3 regions of the Micromonospora sp. CNZ296 genome follow, and region 3 is predicted to be linked to each of the others. Evidence: riboswitches for the same ligand, from Rfam matches in the RefSeq annotation. Region 3 holds a riboswitch; each other region holds the start of a gene.
The links. A riboswitch is a leader RNA that binds a small molecule or an ion and turns the genes downstream of it on or off. The one in region 3 is predicted to bind cyclic di-AMP.
Positions count from the first base shown of each region.

Region 1 (4,499 bases), on a different contig from region 3:
CATCCCGTCGACCGAGGTGCACGCCGCGGCCGGCCCGGGCAACCACTGGTTCTACCTGCTCGCCAACGGCAGCAGCCCGACCAACGGGCAGCCGTCCAGCTCGACCTGCAACGGCAGCAGCGTGACCGGCCTGGGCATCCAGAAGGCCATGAAGATCATGTACAACGGCATGCTGCTGAAGACCTCGTCCTCGTCGTACCTGAAGTACCGCACCTGGACGCTGCAGGCGGCGAAGAACCTCTACCCGGGCAGCTGCGCGGAGTTCAACACGGTCAAGGCGGCCTGGGACGCGGTGAGCGTGCCGGCCCAGTCCGGTGACCCGACCTGCGCCGGCGGCACCCCGACGCCCACCCCGAGCACCACGACCACCCCGCCGTCGGGCGGCTGCTCCGGCAACAAGCTCGCCAACCCGGGCTTCGAGTCCGGCAACGTGAGCTGGAGCGCCTCGTCCGGCGTCATCACCACCGCCAGCGGCCAGGCCGCGCACGGCGGCTCGTACAAGGCGTGGCTGGACGGGTACGGCTCGTCGCACACCGACACGCTCAGCCAGTCGGTGACGATCCCGGCCGGCTGCCGGGCGACGTTGAGCTTCTGGCTGCACATCGACAGCGCGGAGTCGACCACCAGCACCGCGTACGACAAGCTCACCGTCAAGGCGGGCAGCACCACGCTGGCCACCTACTCCAACCTGAACAAGGCCACCGGCTACGTGCAGCGGTCCTTCGACATCTCGTCGCTCGCAGGCACCACGGCGACCATCTCGTTCAGCGGCGTGGAGGACAGCTCGTTGCAGACGTCCTTCGTCGTCGACGACACCGCGGTCACCCTGAGCTGACCGTGGCGTGCGCGGCCGGTCGTCGTCCTCCCGGCGGCCGGCCGCCTCGCCGTGTCAGGCCCGGCGTCCCGCCGTGTCAGGCCCGGCGTCCCGCCGTGTCAGGCCCGGCGTCCCGCCGTGTCGGGCCGGCCATTTCGCCGTGTCAGGCCCGGCGCGCGCCCTGGGACGCGGTGCCGCGGTCGCGGTGGATCCGCGCGGCCGCCTCGTGCATCGCGCGGCCGAACAGCTCGGCCTGGTCGCCCATGCTGCCGAGCCGGGCGGCGAGCGCGTCGGCGTCGGCCCGCGCCGACGCGCTGACCCGGGCGTCCAGCTCGGACAGCGCGGCGTTGGCGGCGGTGACGAAGTGTCCGCAGAGGACGTCGAGGGGCTCGCCGGCCAGCTCCGGGTCGATCGTCACGGAATCCAGCCGGCCACCCTGGACGGCGACCGCGCGGACCCGGCCGCCGGCGGCCGTGCCCTCGGCGCGCAGCAGGTCGCCGGGCTCGCCGTCGGCGTGCGCCGAGGCCCGGGAGCGCATCGCGGTGAGCGCCTGCTGCGTGCGGGTCAGCAGCTCGTCGATGCTCGCGGCCGCCGAGAACGGGTCGTTGGTCATATCCGCGCTTTCTTCACGTCTTAGCCGAGCATCGTGACACTAGCAACCGGCTCCGACGAATCGCGGTCACCGCCGTCGCGGACCGTCTCCCGGACGCCGGGAGCAGGCCGGACACCGTCGACGCGGCGTGTCGCGGACGGGGCGAACGCCCGGCCGGGGCGACCCGGCCGGGCGTTCTCGGACCGCTGTCAGCGCAGCCGCAGCCGCTGACCGGGGAAGATCAGGCCGGGGTCGTCGCCGACCACTGCGCGGTTGCGCTCGTGCAGGGCGCGCCAGCCGCCGTCGACGCGCTGCGTCACGGCGATCTCCGACAGCGTGTCCCCACGCCGGACCAGGTACGTCCCGGCGCCGGACGACGGCTGCGGCGCCACCGTCGTCGTGGCGCGCTCGGGCGCGGCCCTGCGGGTGGCCGCCCGCTCCGGCGCGGCCTTGCGCGTGGCGGCCCGCTTCGGGGCCGCCTTTGTGGTGGCCCGCTCGGACCGGGTCGCCGCGCTCGCCGAGCCGCCCTTCTTGCCGCAGACCGGCCACGCGCCGATGCCCTGGCCGCGCCGCACCTTCTCCGCGACGGCGATCTGCTCGGACCGGCTGGCCAGGTCTGCGCGCGCGGCGTACTTCTTGCCGCCGTAGCCGTTCCAGGTGGCGCGGGAGAACTGGAGCCCGCCGTAGTAGCCGTTACCGGTGTTGATCTTCCAGTTGCCGCCCGACTCGCAGCGCGCGACCGCGTCCCAGTTGACGCCCGCGCTGGCCGGAGCGGCCGGGCCGAACAGGGTCGCGGCGCCGACGGCGGCGCCGGCCAGGACCGCTCCGAGGGCGGTACGGCGGCTTCGGGCAGAGTATTCAGTTGCCATGTGGATTCCTCCACGCCGACGAGGTGAGCTGTCGGGTTCGGGCCGAGGAGCCCGGCCGCCGGTGGCGGCTTCACCCCGAGGTGACGATGCACCGTGGAACGTGTGGTTCCCCCGCTCCCGCGCGAGGTCCGGTTACCGGGGACGGCGGCGGGATTTGGCGTTTCCGGCCCGCGGTGTCCGCGTCTGCGAACGAAACCGACGCTAGGAGCGATTTGTGACAATCGTCCACTTCTTGTGACGCTCTTCACCCGGCCGGGCTACCGGCGGCGGCGCTACGGTGGCAGGGCCAGGCAAGATCACGGGAGGGCTTGACGGATGACCGATCACGGACACGAGCTGACCTTCGGCGGCTTCATCACCCCCGCCGCCGGGCAGCCCGACCAGGTCGTGGCGCTGGCCCGGCTGTGCGAGCAGGTCGGGCTGGACCTGGTCACGTTCCAGGACCATCCCTACCAGCCGGGCTTCCTGGACACCTGGACGCTGATGTCCTACGTGGCCGCGGCGACCGAACGCATCCGCCTGGCCGGAAACGTCCTCAACCTGCCGTTGCGCCAGCCGGTGGTACTGGCCCGCAGCGTCGCCAGCCTGGATCTGCTCACCGGCGGCCGGGTCGAGCTGGGACTCGGCGCGGGCGCGTTCTGGGACGCGATCGAGGCGGCGGGCGGGCGGCGCCTGTCCCCCGGCGCCGCCGTCGACGCCCTCGACGAGGCGATCCGGGTGATCCGCGAGGTCTGGGACACCGGCAGCCGCGGCATGATCCGTGTCGACGGCGAGCACTACCGGGTGGTCGGCGCCAAGCGCGGCCCGGCGCCCGCGCATCCGGTCGGCATCTGGGTCGGCGCCTACAAGCCGCGCATGCTGCGCCTGGTGGGCCGCGCCGCGGACGGCTGGCTGCCGTCCCTGTCGTACCTGCCCAAGGGCCCCGACGAGCTGCCCGCCCTGAACGCGCTCGTGGACGAGGGCGCCCGGGCCGCCGGGCGCGACCCGGCCGCGATCCGCCGCATGCTCAACGTGACCGGCACGTTCGCCCGCTCGTCGGCCGGTTTCCTGACCGGGCCGCCGGAGCAGTGGGTGGAGGAACTGGCCGGGCTCACCCTGGAGCACGGCATCACCACGTTCATCCTCAGCAGCGACGAGCCGCGCGCGATCCAGATCTTCGGCCAGGAGGTGGCCCCCGCGGTCCGGGAACTGGTCGCCGCCGAGCGCGCCACGCCCGCCGGCGGCGCCCGGGAGGCCGCCGACGAGCCGACCACCGCCGGCGGCCCGAGCACGCTCGGCGTCACCCCCACCCCCGACCCGGGGGTACGCCTGAGCGCGCGCCGCCCGTGGGACGAGTCCACCCGCCCGAGCGCCCCGCCGCCGCCGGCCGGACACGTCTACCCGGCCCGGGGACAGGCCGCCGGGCAGCACCTGGTGGACGTGCACGACCATCTGCGCCAGGAGCTGGCCCAGGTGCGCGACCTGCTGGAACAGGTCAAGCAGGGCTCGGTCTCGCCGGGCCGGGCGCGGGCCGCGCTCAACGAGATGACCATGCGGCAGAACAACTGGACGCTCGGGGCGTACTGCGCGGCCTACTGCACGATGGTCACCCAGCACCACGGGCTGGAGGACGCCTCGGTCTTCCCGCACCTGCGCCGCTCAGAGGCCGGGCTGGCCGCGGTGCTGGACCGCCTCGAGGAGGAGCACGTGGTGATCCACGGGGTGGTGGAGAGCGTCGACCGGGCGCTCGTGGAGCTGGTCCGGCGGCCCGGCGACTTCACGCAGCTCCAGGAGGCGGTGGACCTGCTCACCGACACGCTGCTGTCGCACCTGTCGTACGAGGAGCACCAGATCGTCGAGCCGCTGGCCCGGCACGGGTTCTTCCCCGGCCAGCTGTGAGGTAGCTGACTTCTGCTTTCTTAAGTCAGGGGGTACCGTCGACGCCATGACGGACCTCCTTGCGCAGCGTGACTCCTGGTCCACCGCCAACTGCTCGATCGCCCGGGCGCTGGAGGTGGTCGGCAACCGCACCACGCTGCTCCTGCTGCGGGAGGCGTCGTTCGGCACCCGCCGCTTCGACGACTTCGCCCGGCGGGTCGGCGTCAGCGAGCCGGTGGCCGCCGCACGCCTCAAGCAGCTCGTCGCCGACGGGCTGCTCGACCGGCGTCCCTACCGGGAGCCCGGGCAGCGCACCCGCGACGAGTACGTGCTCACTGCGAAGGGAAGCGACCTGATCCCGGTGCTC
Region 1 covers NZ_VISW01000023.1:84,007-88,505, forward strand. The annotation lists gene FB455_RS29180 (M4 family metallopeptidase) at 1-835, shown strand, start outside; gene FB455_RS29185 (YbaB/EbfC family nucleoid-associated protein) at 978-1,427, opposite strand; gene FB455_RS29190 (transglycosylase family protein) at 1,616-2,275, opposite strand; cyclic di-AMP (ydaO/yuaA leader) riboswitch at 2,274-2,432, opposite strand; gene FB455_RS29195 (LLM class flavin-dependent oxidoreductase) at 2,591-4,153, shown strand; gene FB455_RS29200 (winged helix-turn-helix transcriptional regulator) at 4,200-4,499, shown strand, end outside.
Region 1: linked by a shared signal. The riboswitch ahead of FB455_RS29190 (transglycosylase family protein) and the one ahead of FB455_RS32540 (C40 family peptidase) in region 3 are both predicted to bind cyclic di-AMP.

Region 2 (4,499 bases), on a different contig from region 3:
TCCCCAGGTAGACGAGGTGAGGGACATGACGCCGAGCACCCCGGAGCAGGCACTGACCGAACTGCGTGCCGGTAATCACCGGTTCGTCACGGGCGTCCCGCAGCATCCGAATCAGGACGCCGGGCACCGGGCGGCTGTGGCCGACGGCCAGCACCCGTTCGCGGTGATCGTCGGCTGCTCCGACTCGCGGCTCGCCGCCGAGATCATCTTCGACCGCGGTCTCGGTGACCTCTTCGTGGTGCGTACCGCCGGGCACACCGCCGGGCCGGAGGTGCTCGGCAGCGTCGAGTACGCCGTCACCGTGCTGGGCACCCCGCTCGTGGTGGTGCTCGGGCACGACTCCTGCGGCGCGGTCCAGGCCGCCCGGGAGGGGGTCCGGACCGGCGCCGCCCCGGCCGGGCACCTGGGCGCTGTGGTGGACGCGGTCTCGCCGAGCCTGTTGCGCGCCGCCCGCCAGGGGGTCGAGGACCTCGACGGCATCGTCGACGTCCACATCGCGCAGACCGTGGAGACGCTGCTGGCCCGGTCCGCCGTGCTGGCCGAGCGGGTGGCCGCCGGGCGGTGCACGGTGGTGGGCATGTCGTACCGGCTCGCCGGTGGCGAGGTGCGGACCGTGGCGCAGGCCCCGGCCCCGCTGCCCGCCCCGGCCGCGCCCGCCGACCCGGCGCTGGCCGGCTGATACGCACGGACGACGAAGAAGGGGCCGCCCGAGGGCGGCCCCTTCTCGTGGTGTCCGGGTCAGAGCATCGACATGTGGACGTGGTCGGTGTGGTTCGAGGGTCCGCTGTACGAACTCCAGCCGGTGGCCGGGAACCAGATCTGCCGGTTCCAGATGACGTAGTAGATGCCCAGCCGGTCGGCGTTGCGGATGAGGAAGGCGGCCACCTCGTTGCCGTACCGGCGGGTGTCGTTGTTGTGCCAGGGCGCGAAGCCGCTGTTCTGGAGCGACCAGTCGCACGCCTTGCCCTTGGGGTGCTCCCACGGCCCGCCGGGCCGGTAGCAGCCCACGAAGCGCTTGAAGCCCGCGCGCCGGACCTCCTTGTACGCGTGCAGCGTGCGCGGCGTGACGCAGCCCGAGGTGGTCGGGTCGTCCTCGCTGCACGACTCCGCCTTCCACCCGCCGTCGGCGGTGCGGCCGGGGCCGATCTTGGCGACCGGTGAGGTGGCGGAGACCAGGCCGCCGGTGAAGCCGAGACCGCCGACGAGCTTCAGCGCGCGCTCGGCCTGCACCTTCTCGCGCTCCATCGCGTTCTTCTGCTTCTCCTGCTCGCGCACCTCGGCGTCGAGCGCGATCTTGGCCTGCTCGGCGCGGGTCTTGACCGCGTTGATGGCGGCCAGGCGCTGCGCGTTGAGGAGGTTCAGCTCGTCCAGGGCGTTGACCCGGCGGACGAACGAGTCGGGTGAGTTGCTCTCCAGCAGCATGGCCATCGCGCCCATCCGGCCGGTCCGGTAGGACTGGGCAGCGAGCTGGTTGACCTGCGGGCTGAGCGCTTCGAGCTCGGCCTGTGCCGTCTTCACCTCGGCCGCCAGCCGCCGCTGGCGGTCCTGGGACTTGGCGAGCTTCGCCTTGGCCTGGAGGAAGGCCCGGTTGGCGGCGTCGATCGCCTCGGTGATGAGCGGCGGTTCGCCGTCCTCCTCGTGTCCCGAGGGGTTGCCGGGGGCCGCCGCGGTGGGGGCCGCGGTCGCCGGGGTCGGCCCGGCCAGCACGGCCAGCGAGGCCAGCACGGCCACCACGGGTGTCAGCCAGCGGCGCAGGGGTGCCGTCACAGTGTTCCCTTCCGTCGGCCGCCGACCGGGTTAGCTGACGGGTTCGGGACGGAAGTGGCCCCTACCGCTGTCGCGGATTCACCCCATGTACCTGGTTCCCCGGTTCGCCCGCAGGCGATTGGGCGGCGGCACCGCTGGCGCCGGTGCGCGCCTTCGGCGGTGACCGGCAGCGAGGTTACCTGACAGCACTCCTGAGGATCTACGTCCGGAAGCCGACCAATAGCGAGATTTCGCCGTGGCGCACCGTGACCAGCGTCGCGTTTGAAATCGATGGTCACGCTGCGGAGTGTCACCATGCGGCCTCCGTACTCTTCCCGCCGCCCAGGGCCTCCAGCGCGTCGTCGCGTCCGGCCGGCGGCCGGGCCGCGGGTGGCGCCGGCTCCGCGCCGCGCGAGCGCCGCCCGGCGGTGGTCACGATCGCGGCCAGTCCGGTCGTCAGCGGTACGGCGGCGATCAGGCCGAGCGTCGCCACCGCGCTGCGGACGATCTCCTGGGCGAGGAACTCGCTGGTGAGGATCTCACTCACCGGGCGGGAGTCGGCAACCAGGAGGAGCAGCAGCGGCAGCGAGGCGCCCGCGTACGCCAGCACGATGGTGTTGACGGTGGATGCGATGTGGGCCCGGCCGACCCGGGTCGCCGCCCGGTAGAGCTGCCGCCGGGACAGTCCGGGGTTGGCGTGCGCCAGTTCGGTGACGGTGGCCGCCTGGGTGACTGTGACGTCGTCCAGCACGCCCAGCGAGCCGATGATGATGCCGGCCAGCAGCAGCCCGTGCAGGTCCACGTCGCCCTGGAACATGGACAGCGTGGTGGCGTCCTCGCTGCCGAAGCCGGTCAGGTGGGTGGCGGACGTGGCGAGCAGGCCGAGCACGCCGGTGACCACCAGGCTGCCGAGCGTGCCGAGCACCGCGACCGACGTCTGCGCGGTGATCCCGTGGGTCAGGTAGAGCACCACGAACATGATCAACGCGGCGCCCACGATCGCGACCAGCAGCGGCGGCTGGCCGGCGCCGATGCCCGGCAGCACGAAGCCGAGGAGGATGGCGAAGCTGGCCACCAGGCCGCCGAGCGCGGCGAGCCCGCGCCACCGGCCGAACGCCACGATCGCGGCGGCGAACAGCACCATCAGCCAGATCAGCGGCGTGCCGCGCTGGTGCTCGGCGATGTTGTAGGACTTCACCGCCGGGTCGGCCGGGTCGGTCAGCTCGACCAGGACGACCTCGTCTCCGACCGCGACCCGGGGTGCGCCCGGCCCGGCCGGGATCGGCGTCTCGACCTGCCGGCCCGCGTCCGGGCCCTGCTCGGCGGTGACCGTCACCGTGCCGCAGGGGCCACCCCCGCCCTCCGGGGCCTCCGGGGTCGGCGGGCAGGGCTCGGTGACCACCCGGGTCACGGTGCCGTGGTAGCGGGGGACGTCAGCGCCGCCGACCGGCTCCCGGTCCTGCCCGGGCCAGAGCACCAGCGCCGCGATCACTGTGAGCGCGAACAGCGGCACCACCACGGCGACGAGCAGCCGTCGTACGCCCGGCGGCGCGGCGGGTGCGGGGCGGGTGTGGTCGGCACCCATGGCGTCTCTCCCAACGGTCGCGGCGACGCCTGGTCCGCCGGACCGGTCTGGTCACCCGGCCGGCGCGGACGTGTCGACCACGTCCGGGTCGTCGCCCGGCCATGGTAGACAGCCCGGCCGGCCGCTCCCGGGCGGCGCGACCGGTGACGCGCCCCGCTCGGGTCAGGCCAGGCCCGCCCGGCGCCGCCGGTACTCGTCCTCGTCGATCTCGCCGCGGGCGTACCGCTCGTCCAGGATGCGCCGGGCCGTCGTCGGGCCCAGATACTGCGGGCCGGTCCACCGCACGGCCGCCCAGACGAGCCCCGCCAGCACCCCGAGCACCAGCAGGGACCAGATCCACATCCAGCCCATCATCGGGCTCTGCCACATCATCGGGCCGCCCTCCGTCCGTCGCCGCGGGTCCGCCGGTCCGGCCTGCCCGCCACTTCGACGGTACGTCCGCCCGGGCGCGTCGGCACGGGTCGATGTGCCCTGGTCCTGAGGGCCGGAGGTCCCCGCTCAGCCGCGCTTCATCAGGCGCCCGACGGCGGCCATCATCTCGGTCGCCATCTCGTCGGCCCGGCCCTCGGCGGCGCCCTCGTGCATGCAGTGCCGGGCGTGGCCGTCGAGCAGGCCCAGGCCGACCTTGTCCAGCGCCGCCTGGATGGCCGAGATCTGGGTCAGCACGTCGATGCAGTAACGGTCGTCCTCGACCATCTTCTCGATGCCACGGACCTGGCCCTCGATCCGGCGGAGCCGGGCGAGGAGTTGGTCCTTGCTGGCGGTGTAGCCCCGGGTCGGGCTGGACGGCGCGGTCATGAAACCGAGGATAGCGTACCCCTCGGGGGTATGCTAACGTTCGGGACGTACCCCTGGGGGGTATCAGATCGGAGGGCGAGATGGAGACCACCTACCAGGTGAACGGCATGACCTGCGGGCACTGCGTCAACTCGGTGAGCACCGAGCTGAGCGCACTTCCGGGCGTCACCGACGTCCAGGTCGACCTGGCCGGCGGCCGGGTCACCGTCACCAGTCAGAACCCGCTGGACGTGGACACGGTCCGCGCGGCGGTCGACGAGGCCGGTTACGACCTCGTCGGTGTGTGACGGGTCCGGCGGACCCGCGACAACCGAGGAGACACCATGAACACGGCGACGAAGCTCAGCGGCTTCGCGCTCGGCCTCGTGGC
Region 2 covers NZ_VISW01000022.1:42,442-46,940, forward strand. The annotation lists gene FB455_RS28450 (carbonic anhydrase) at 26-679, shown strand; gene FB455_RS28455 (coiled-coil domain-containing protein) at 739-1,767, opposite strand; cyclic di-AMP (ydaO/yuaA leader) riboswitch at 1,772-1,902, opposite strand; gene FB455_RS28460 (YibE/F family protein) at 2,057-3,331, opposite strand; gene FB455_RS28465 (SHOCT domain-containing protein) at 3,494-3,703, opposite strand; gene FB455_RS28470 (metal-sensitive transcriptional regulator) at 3,830-4,129, opposite strand; gene FB455_RS28475 (heavy-metal-associated domain-containing protein) at 4,210-4,416, shown strand; gene FB455_RS28480 (hypothetical protein) at 4,453-4,499, shown strand, end outside.
Region 2: linked by a shared signal. The riboswitch ahead of FB455_RS28455 (coiled-coil domain-containing protein) and the one ahead of FB455_RS32540 (C40 family peptidase) in region 3 are both predicted to bind cyclic di-AMP.

Region 3 (4,499 bases):
GACCAGGCCGGTACGGGGCGTGCCGGTGCTGCGGAACGGCGCCTTCATCAGGTCGAAGTAGTGCGACCAGTCCCAGTACGGTCCCGGATCCCAGTGCATGCCGCCCACGTTGGCGGCGGTGATGCCGGGCACGTTGTCGTGGCCGATGATGTGCTGCCGGTCCATCGGGATGCCGAGCTTCAGCGCCAGGTGACGCACCAGCTTGGCGGAGGTGCGGTACATCGCCTCGGTGTACCAGGTGCCCTGACCGGCGAAGCCCTCGTGCTCCAGGCCGATGGACTTGGCGTTGACGTACCAGTTGCCGGCGTGCCAGCCGACGTCCTTGGTCTTGATGTGCTGGGCGATGTAGCCGTCCACCGAGCGCAGCGTGTAGTGCCAGCCCAGGTAGTCGGCCCGCTTCACCAGGTCGACGCTCGGGCCGAAGTAGCCCTCGGTGTCGTGGATGACGATGTACTCGATCTTCTGCTGCTTCGGCCGGTCGCCCAGGTCGTGGTTGCCGTAGTCGCCCGGGTCGTCGCTGAGCTGCTCGTACGGCGCGGGGATCCACTCGCAGGCCAGCCGCACCGGGCACTCCAGCCCGTCCGGCCGCTCGGCGTTGCGCAGGCCCAGGCGGGCCAGGCGGGAACGGTCCGGCTTCGCGGCGGTGGCGGCGAGCGTGACCCGCTGGCCGTCGTCGGTGGTGCGGCTGGCGCCCTGGCCGAGCTGGTCGTAGACCTCGTCGGCGAAGGCCGCCGCGGCGTCCGAGGTGTCCGCGCCGGAGTACCGGGCCACCGCGCCGTACCAGGCCGCCGGGTCGGTGCCGGCGCCGACCGGCCCACCCAGAGCCTTCTGGTACGACGCCAGCAGCGCGGCGCCACCGCGGATGTTCGCGGCCGGCTCGGTGCGCAGCGTGCCCGCGTCGAGCCCGGTGAGCGCGGCGGCGGCGTCGAGCGTCTGGAGCGAGGCCGGCGGCAGCGGGGTCTCCCGCTCCGGCGCGGCGGCGGTGGCCGGGTCGAGCTTCAGCGGCCGGGAGTCGTCGCCGCGCGGGTCCTCGTCCTCGTCGACGTGGGCGCTGCCCGGCATGGCGAGGATGTGCGCGGCGTCGGTCAGGTGCATCGGGCCGTAGCCGCCGCTGGTGCTCGGCTGCCCGGTGTGGGTGTCCCAGCGGGACTCCAGATAGGAGACACCGAGCAGTACGTTCTGCGGTACGCCGTACTCTGCCGCGGCGGCGGCGTATTGTTGTTGCCGGTCGCTCGCGGACGCAGACGTGTCCGGCGCGGCGGTCACCGGGCCGGTCGCCGCCAGCGCGGTGGCTGTCGCCACTGCGGCGGCGAGCAGTATCCGTCTGCCCGACGGCGGGGCGGAGAGGTGCATCGAACCTCCTGGACAGGGATGGGGGTCACTGCGTTTCCACCCTCACTCCGCACACCCGCGAGGGTCAATACCTTTCCAGTGAGTAATCAGCCTTGAAAGAAAATTTCACCTCCGACCGAGGTGCGGCGCCTCATCGCGTACGGAGTGTCACGGCGCTGGAAGTTGCGGATCGATAACGGTGGTCCCTACTCTGGTGAATCGTCGGCCGCACGTCTCACCGTCCAACCCGGTCGGTGACGGTCCGACACCGCCGAGTCGCCTCCGGGCGAGCCGGGGAACCAGGTACCTGGGGTGAATCCGCAGCGATGCGGTAGGGCGGCTCCCTTCCCGCCCGAATCCGTCAGCTAACCCGGTAGGCGGTACGGAAGAAGGAGTACGGACGCCCGGTGGCACTCCATGCCCCGCGGCCGTCGTCGAGCCGGTCGGTCGACCGGTCCACGGCTGTGCCGCGTACCCGCTGGTCCCGCTTCACCACAGCCCTCGCCGCTCTCGTCGGCACCGCAGTCATCCTGACCGGTGGCGCCACGGCGGCACACGCCGAACCCTCGGTCGCCGAGATCGAGGCGCAGATCGACCGCGACTGGAACAAACTCGAACCGGTCATCGAACAGGTCAACGCCGTACGCGAGCAGCTCGCCGCGCGGCGCAAGCAGGCCGACGCGCTCGGCCGGCAGATCGCACCCCTTCAGGCCCGGGTGGACGCCGCGCTCGGCCAGGTCGGCGGACTCGCCGCCGACGCCTACAAGGGTGACAACCTCTCCACCGTCAACGCGCTGCTGGGCAGCCGCTCACCCGGTGACCTGGTCAACGGCCTGGAACTGCTCGACCGCTTCGCGCACCGCCAGCACGAGCAGGTGCGCTCCGTCGCCGCGCTGCGCGACGAACTGGCGGCGAAGAAGAAGCCGCTGGACGAGATGATCGCCGGACTGGCGCGTACCGAGGCCCAGCTCGCGGCGAAGAAGAAGCAGATCGACGCCGAGATCGCCCGGCTGCAGAAGCTGCGGCTCAAGGTGTACGGCAACGGTGGCGGCGGCCCGCTGCGCCCGGCGCCCTGCCCCGCCGGTTACCCCGGTGGCGCTGCCGGAGCGGCGGTCAAGTTCGCCTGCGCCCAGATCGGCAAGATCTACGTGTGGGGCGCGGCCGGGCCGGATCACTTCGACTGCTCGGGCCTGACCATGGCGGCCTGGGCCAAGGGCGGTGTCTCGCTGCCGCACAACGCGCGCCAGCAGCACGGCATGACGAAGCGGGTGAGCCGGGCCGAGCTGCGCGCCGGTGACCTCGTCTTCTACTACAGCGACCTGCACCACGTGGCGATGTACGTGGGCGACGGCTGGGTGGTGCACGCCTCCCAGTCCGGCAAGCCGATCACCATGAAGCGGGTCGACGACGGCGACATCAACAGCTACGGCCGGGTGTAAGGAAGGGCCCCCTCTTAACGCCTCCGGTAGAGGAGGGGGCCCCTATTAACAACTGTGGGCGCCGTCAGCGGGTCGGCCAGGTGCGCCAGCTCTGCCAGGATCGGCTCGGCGTCGGTCCGCGCTGCCCCTGGTAACGCGACCCGTAGACGGCCGAGCCGTACGGGTGCTCGGCCGGCGAGGAGAGCCGGAAGATGCAGAGCTGGCCGATCTTCATGCCCGGCCAGAGCGTGATCGGCAGGTTCGCCACGTTCGACAGCTCCAGCGTGACGTGACCGGAGAAACCCGGGTCGATGAAGCCGGCGGTCGAGTGGGTCAGCAGCCCCAGCCGCCCGAGGCTCGACTTGCCCTCCAGCCGGCCGGCGAGCTGGTCACCCAGCGAGATCACCTCAAGGGTGGAGGCGAGCACGAACTCGCCCGGGTGCAGCACGAACGGCTGCCCCTCCGGCACCTCCACCATCGAGGTCAGGTCGTCCTGCTGGATCGACGGGTCGATGTGCGTGTAGAGGTGGTTGTTGAAGACCCGGAACAGCCGGTCCAGGCGTACGTCGATGCTCGACGGCTGCACCAGCGTGGGCTCGAAGGGCTCCAGCGCGAGCGTGCCGGCCTTGATCTCGGAGACCAGGTCGCGGTCGGAGAGCAGCATCGGAACACCATAGCGACAGGTGCCGGTGACCTGCGTGTCGCACTACATCTTCGTACACGTGTTCGATAGAGTGTCCACATGGCTTCCTGGTCCGAATTCGCCGCCGACGAGCCCCGCCTCGCCGACGAGATCCGCCTCCTGATGCAGCAGTACGGGCCGGGCTTCGGCTACCTCGCCACGGTCCGCGCCGACGGCGGCCCCCGGGTCCACCCGGTCTCCCCGGTGTTCACCGCCGACGGCCTCTGGTGCTTCGTCATCGACTCGCCGAAGCGCCGCGACCTCGAACGCGACGGCCGCTACGCGCTGCACTCGTTCCCGCCGGAGGAGAGCGACGACGAGGCGTACGTGGCAGGCCGCGCCCGGCCGGTGACCGACCCCGCCACGGTGGCCCGGCTGGCCCGGATCGGCCGCGCGTCGCCGCAGGGCGACTGGCGGCTGTTCGAGTTCACCGTCGAGGCGGCGATGCTGACGCGGCGCGACCCGGTGGCGCAGCCCGGCGCCGCTCCGCCGCAGGTGCGGGTCTGGCTCGATCCGCGCGCGGCCGAACCCGCCCGGCGTGACCCGCTCGCCGCCGAGGGGCGGCGTGGCCGGCACGGCTTCGACACCCGCCGCCCGGCCGCCTGACCCGGCCCACGACGAAACGGTGCCGGCCCCGTCCGAGGACAGGGCCGGCACCGGTACGCGGTACGACGGTCAGGCTGCGCGGTAGGCGTTCCACGCGGTGAGCATGCGGCTCGCCTGGCCGGCGGTGAACTGGTACATGCAGGAGTCGTACGTGTAGTCCATGAAGTTGGTGATCGGGTCCTTGCCGGCGGTCGAGCAGGTGTCGCGGCCGGTCGGGCACTGGTACGCCGGGGACGCCTCGGCCGGGGTGTCGGAGACGCTGTCGCCCGAGCCGGAGCAGCCGCCCTGGAAGGTGTGGTAGAGGTTCAGCCAGTGGCCGACCTCGTGGGTACCGGTGTCACCCTGGTTGTAGTTGGTCGCGGTGCCGCCGGGCAGCGACTCGTTCAGCACGACCACGCCGTCCATCTTGTCCAGCGTCCGCTTCGGGAACGTCGCCCAGCCCAGCAGGCCGTTGCTCAGCT
Region 3 covers NZ_VISW01000035.1:3,349-7,847, reverse strand. The annotation lists gene FB455_RS32545 (N-acetylmuramoyl-L-alanine amidase) at 1-1,353, opposite strand, end outside; cyclic di-AMP (ydaO/yuaA leader) riboswitch at 1,592-1,726, shown strand; gene FB455_RS32540 (C40 family peptidase) at 1,740-2,771, shown strand; gene dcd (dCTP deaminase) at 2,836-3,414, opposite strand; gene FB455_RS32530 (pyridoxamine 5'-phosphate oxidase family protein) at 3,493-4,038, shown strand; gene FB455_RS32525 (zinc metalloprotease) at 4,108-4,499, opposite strand, start outside.